2 regions of the Sulfobacillus sp. hq2 genome follow, and region 1 is predicted to be linked to the other one. Evidence: riboswitches for the same ligand, from Rfam matches in the RefSeq annotation. Region 1 holds a riboswitch; the other holds the start of a gene.
The links. A riboswitch is a leader RNA that binds a small molecule or an ion and turns the genes downstream of it on or off. The one in region 1 is predicted to bind cyclic di-AMP.

Region 1 (3,199 bases):
GGTCTCATCACAATGAATATCAATGGGCTTATCATATTTTTCCGCAAGTTTAAATGCATACTCAACATCCCGAATGCCATCCTCCCTTGTCCATTCGTAGTGCGGAATTCCCCCTACGACATCAGCCCCTAACCGCATTGCTTCGTCCATCAACTCCGGCCCGTCGGGAAAACAAAAAATGCCATCTTGCGGGAAAGCGACCAACTGCAGGGTCACGACGTCGCGGACCCGTTCCCGAACGGTTATTAACGCCTTTAACGCCGTTAAATTCGGATCGCAAATATCTACATGCGACCGAATTTTTAATACGCCCTGCCCCATATGCCACCGAATCGCCTCTTCCGCTCGGGTAATAACGTCCTCTTCGGTTAAGTAAGGTTTGCGCTGACTCCAGCGCTCAATGCCTTCAATAAGAGTCCCACTGTAATTAGGTGCGGGAAAGCCCTCGGTCAGCACCGCATCCAAGTGCACATGCGGATCCACCAAAGACGGAACCAACAAACCACCTTCGGCATCTAAATCAGCTGCAAAATTTTTGTCTTGGCGTTGAATGGACCGAATCACCCCCTCTTCTATGACGACCTGACGCAATTCCGAATCGCCCTCTATTCGAACATTTGCAATACGCAATGAGCCGCTCGCGTCCATTTCTTTGCCTGTCCCCTCTCACCAAAATTCTCCCGACAAAAAATTTTAACGCACAACTTCTATAAATCCTTGTCTTGTGAGCCTAAAAGCCAAATATTCCTTACGAGGAACAATGGCCTTGGCACCTAGTCCTATTATCTGTTATTATTTATATACTCCTCGCTTTTATCCTCCTGGAATTTTCTTCCACATATATATAATTTTGAGACTGAGGACTATATTTTCATTTCTTGGTCTCTCATCGCCAATTTTGGCACTTTATTGCCTTTGGCATGGAATGACAAAATCACCGGTTTTTCGTATAGTTTCGGCGACTCCACGACGCCGAATCGTAATTGCACAATTACGTACGGGGGATTACTGGACCAAAATCCAGGGTGAATCTGTCACAATTGGGACAGTAGGGCTCCTTCAGCCCGAACCAGCGAACTAACCTCGAAGGCAATACCCGAAGGAAGGGAGCCTATTTCTTGAATCTATTGCCGTCTAAGAAAGCGGTTGCCAGTATGGCTGTGGGTTTAATGGCAATCCCATTCGCTATGGGAATGTCTCCAACATCTCACTACACTTCCCCTTCTCCCCACACGCTGGCAGCAGCTTCCGCTAGCGCAACGCCGCGGTATTTGTCGGCGCGTATGTTTACCGTACAACCCGGAGATACCCTAAGCAGCATTGCGTGGCAGTTTCACACGACTGTATCAGCGCTGGCTACCTTGAACCACATCGCCAACCCCAATGAAATTCGTGTTGGACAAGTATTGACCATTGGGTACGGTGGTGCTGACCGCGGAACCGCAGTATCAAGCGCAGCCTTGCCGTTCACAGACGCACGGTCAACATATACCGTTCAACCGGGAAATACGCTTGGCGGAATTGCTTTTCAATTTCACGTTACCGTATCACAACTGATGTCTTGGAACAATTTATCCAATCCCAATTTCATCAGTGTCGGTCAAGTGTTGACCATCGCAGGTCCTGCCGCGCAAGCCCCATCAACACCGGCTCCAGCGCCTTCCGCCTCCGGAAATCGTAGCGAATACGTGGTACAAGCGGGAAACACTTTGGCCGGAATTGCGCAGCAATTCGGACTTTCTTGGGAGACTCTTGCATCGTACAATCATCTTAGTAACCCCAATGTATTAAACGTAGGACAAGTCCTCGCGATTCCTTCTGGCGCACAGGCTTCTACGAGCGCTGCTGTTCAATTGCCTGCCCAAAATGCTTCCATTAGTTTTGGACAAGCCATTGTGCAAACGGCCGAACGGTACTTGGGCGTGCCTTACGTCTGGGGAGGCACTTCTCCGGCTACTGGCTTTGACTGCTCTGGTTTGGTGCAATATGTGTTCCAACAAAACGGAATTCCCATGCCCCGCACCAGTTGGGCCCAGTACGACTATGTTACTAAGATACCAGAGTCGCAATTACAACCCGGGGACCTTGTATTCTTCAGCACTGACGGCCCGGGTGCTTCCCACGTCGGTATATATATTGGTTCGGATCCATCTCTTGGATATTCCCAAGCTTTTATTGAAGCGCCAGCTCCCGGTCAGACCGTCATGGTTTCCAACCTTGATGCGCCTTTTTATGTCGACCATTATTACGGGGCAGGTTTTGTTAATCAATAAATGGGCCCTTACTAAGAAAAGAAGAGGAGAAGCGATATGCTGCTTCTCCTCTTCTTTTCTTACGCATGTCTTGGACTTTGGTCTCTTGACACAAGGGGTATGGAACCTTCGGCGTCTCTAATCCATCACGCCAATCGCCCCATCAAGCACTTTCACAACGCGGTCATAATGTCCCGGGTGAAACTGGTCTTGAGGAGGCAATTCCTCCGGCTGCACCCATTGGACGTCAGCAATCTCTTCTGGTTGTGGCAAGAGTTCACCGCTTACATAGTGCCCGCGAATGACAATATGGTATAAATGATGTGACGTCTCTCGGCGATCCATCCAGTTATCGAACACCCCTACAACGTAATCGGCCTGCATCACGATACCTGTTTCTTCGACAACCTCACGGATAACCGCCTCACTCGGCGTTTCACCGATTTCTACCGCGCCGCCAGGTAGTGCCCATTGATGAGAGTCGCGACGACGAATCAATAACAGTTCCCGTTGCTTAAAGACGGCCCCATCCACCCCCACTTTAGGAGTGACAGGCGTAATCGTACTTAAAGGAGGTGCATCCTTAGAAATTCCGCCCAAAATCCTTGCCAACTCTTGGATACGCGCATAACGATGCTGATCGTAGGTGTTATTCGCATAATGCTGGCCATCAATCGCTAAGCCTTCGAGAATATGAGCAATACGCGCAGGAGTCAATGGCTGTTCCGGGGATTTCACGCGTCCGCCCTCCTTTGGCTTTTGAAGCGATATCGAATTAGGCTCGTGTCGCTGCCGACATCTTGAACGTTTCAAAGACCTTTTGCAGCGTTCGCAGACTGTCGGGAATTGTCACCAAATAACGTCCCGTGTCTCTCAGAACTTGATACTCTGTCGCATCCGCGTCGTATTGCAAGGCATGCGCTACAAAAACCTCGGCATAAGTCTTG
Region 2 (3,199 bases), on a different contig from region 1:
TGTTCGTCCATTCGGGACGCGCTTCACCATCTTTGACAGCTTTGATGACCACGCCACTCCCAATCGGTTTGGACAGATACAACAAGTCGCCGACTTGCGCCGTGCTGTTGCGCCATATGTGATCGGGGTGGACAAGGCCTGTGACGGCATATCCCATTTTCGGCTCGTTGTCATCGATAGAGTGTCCTCCAAGTAAATGGCAAGACGCTTCATCTAAGATCGACTGACCGCCTTGCAGCATGGCTCCGACTTCTTCGGGTGACAACACGCCTTCTGGCACCGCTAGAAGATTCAATGCGGTCACGGGAATGCCTCCCATGGCATACACGTCAGATAATGAGTTGGCGGCCGCGACTTTGCCAAATAGTTCAGGATCGTCGACAACAGGTGTCAAAAAGTCCACGGTTTGCACAAGGGCTTGATCTGGCGTGAGGCGGTAAACGCCCGCGTCATCGTGGGTTTCGTTGCCCACTAAGACATCAGAATCCGCATGAAGGCGGGGTGGCACAAAGCTTAGTGCCTTCGTTAGGTCCTCCGGACCTAACTTGCACCCTCATCCCGATTTGCTGGTCATCTGTGTTAAGCGCGGGTGCATATCCTCACCTCCTGGATCCTCCAGAAAGCCTGGCGGAAAATTTTTCATGATGATTCTGGAGACAACGAGGCCTCCAGTCTTCTGTATCATAGCACAGTCATAAGGGCAAAGAGTTTGAGCGATGGATTAAACCCCCCGGCTGTTATCCGGAGGGTTTGACTTCAATGGCGCTGGCTCAAGGGCTATTGTTGTCCATACCAGATGGAACGGATGACGGTCCACAAGTGCGGATCCTCATCGCCGAGGCGCCAAATGGCGACCCCACCGAGATGATCGTGTTTGGCCAGTTCCAGCTTAAAGGCATCACTATAGCCGTTTTCAAACCACACAGTGTGGGTCGTGCCATTCGCAGCTTGGTACTGAAACGTGGCTTCATCATACGTCGAATTCCACGTGATGGGCACCCCGTAGTGGGCAGCCAGGTTCACCGCTTGCTCGTCATGGACCTCTACGGTATTGCCGTCCGAAGACCAGTTATAGCCGTAGGCGGCAAGTCCTAAAACAATCTTGGAAGCTGGGATGCGGGCTAAAGCGTAGTTGACTACATTAGTGACCCATCCGATAGGGGCGACAGGCCCTGGCGCCGAGCCGATGTCATGATAGTCATACGTCATGAGGACCACTTTGGTGGCGTATTGCCCCAAGAATTGATAATCATAGGCGCGTCCGTAGGGATCCGTGGAGGTGCGGGGAATAACGGCCACCGTGACCTCTTTCCCTAAAGGGCTAAGAGATTGACTGAGCGACTGGATAAAGGCATTGAGTCCAGAACGGTCTTGGGCACTTAAACCTTCAAAGTCAATGTTGTAGCCTTGGTAATCGTCTTGAACTGCCAATTGCGTCAGCTCGGCGACTACCGCACTGCGTGTGCTGGCGTTCGTCAGGATCGCGTCATTACCGCCAGCATTGGTGACTAACGGGAGAACCGTAATGTGATGAGCTTGGGCATACGCACGCACCGTAGCGCGCTGATAGCCCATGCGCCCGATCAAGCCATCGGCATGGACCGTGTACCACAACGGCGCAATCGTGTTGATGCTACCGAGGTTCTCTGACAAGCTGGTTTGCGATGCGGTAGACTGCGGCGTATATTGCGTGTAATATCCTAGCACCATCTTATGAGTGGAAGGGGCTAAAGGCGGATTCCCTGATGAGGGGGAGGGGGCCGCGGAAGATGACGGCGCATAGCCCATGGCGACCATTAAGGCATGCACCGTTTGAGGACCGACTACTTCATCGACTGCAATACCCGCGTGCGCTTGAAAGGCAAGCACGGCACGTCCTGTTTGTTGATTGAAGACCCCATCGGCAGGACCGGGATTGTATCCTAATTGGGATAAATCACCTTGCAAGGTGGTCACGGCAGAACCGTAGTCCCCTAGCGAAAGCATGTGCTGTCCGAGTGAGCCCTTGATGGGCATATACACTTGAGTTAGGTCGTTCACCAAGGTCTTTTCTGTGATGGGACCCGCAATGCCGTCGATGGCAATATGATTGCGCGCTTGAAAGGCACGCACGGTCCTTGCTGTCGCCGCGGTGTAATGCCCTGTTACAGGGGTGTGATATCCGAGGTCGTTGAGTTGCTGTTGTACAACGGCGACGGTGGCGCCGGCACGGCCTATGGTGAGATCGGGAAATTCTGCGGCCCAAGCGGGTCCGACGGCAAGGAGTGCGAGGCTGCCACTTAGAGCCGCTCCGGCCGTCACCATCCAACGTTTGTGCATATTTTCGCTCCTGTTCTGCGTCTTCGGAGTTAGCTGACGGGTTAGAGGACAGGTCCTCTTGACTCCCGGCGGAATCATTCACCCCAAAAAGCATCGGGTTCTCCGTACTCCTAAGAAGCACCTTTTAGGAGATTCGACGGAATTAACACGTAAATACGCGTCACATGTTACGTTACGGGACAGCGCTTATACTGTCAGCTCGAAAAATGCTGGATAGTCCCGGGATAAACAGCGTTAGCTGGTAACAGCAGGAGTCTTTGGCGAAATTGACATATTCTAAGGCTAATGGGAATTTTCGACAGATATGAGGATATTGGGGCGAAAAGAGAGGAAAAATAGGGACACGATACATAAAGGCGTATCATGCCCATGAAATCTGTGGTAAAAAGCCACACGATAAGCCTATACTACCTAAGGATATGAATAGGAGGGGTTTTGTGGCTGGGAGCCTGCGTTTAAAAACGGGACCGCACCGAGTGCTTGAAGGGGCTCCGTGGGTATATCGTGGAGAGATGTATCATGCCGATTTAACGCCAGGAACGGTGGTCGAATTAACCGAGGTCAATGGACGGTTTGTTGGCAAAGGGTTTTTCAATCCGGCATCGCTAATTGCCTTTCGTCTGCTCACGCGTGATGTGCATGACGTGATTGATGGGGCATGGTTTCGCCGCCGGGTGCGTGACGCGGCGCAGATGCGACAGGATTTACTTGGGCATAAAGATGCTTACCGCGTTGTCAATTCCGAAGCCGACCAATTGCCAGGGTTGATTGTGGACAAATATGGGCCGATGCTGGTGGTGGAAATTTTAAGTTTGGGATTGGTGCCCTTTACCGCGGATATTGTCGACGAGCTTGTCGCGATTTTTCAGCCCCAAGGAAT

Region 2: another riboswitch for cyclic di-AMP. It lies ahead of CO251_RS01550 (peptidoglycan-binding protein); the one in region 1 lies ahead of CO251_RS07015 (LysM peptidoglycan-binding domain-containing protein).

Annotation. Positions count from the first base shown of each region.
Region 1 covers NZ_NWUL01000031.1:23,873-27,071, reverse strand. Annotated here, with positions in the region: gene codA (cytosine deaminase) at 1-648, opposite strand, end outside; cyclic di-AMP (ydaO/yuaA leader) riboswitch at 961-1,107, shown strand; gene CO251_RS07015 (LysM peptidoglycan-binding domain-containing protein) at 1,119-2,273, shown strand; gene CO251_RS07010 (NUDIX domain-containing protein) at 2,391-2,990, opposite strand; gene CO251_RS07005 (hypothetical protein) at 3,028-3,199, opposite strand, start outside.
Region 2 covers NZ_NWUL01000011.1:92,975-96,173, forward strand. Annotated here, with positions in the region: gene selD (selenide, water dikinase SelD) at 1-595, opposite strand, end outside; gene CO251_RS01550 (peptidoglycan-binding protein) at 778-2,319, opposite strand; cyclic di-AMP (ydaO/yuaA leader) riboswitch at 2,323-2,468, opposite strand; gene CO251_RS01555 (class I SAM-dependent rRNA methyltransferase) at 2,757-3,199, shown strand, end outside.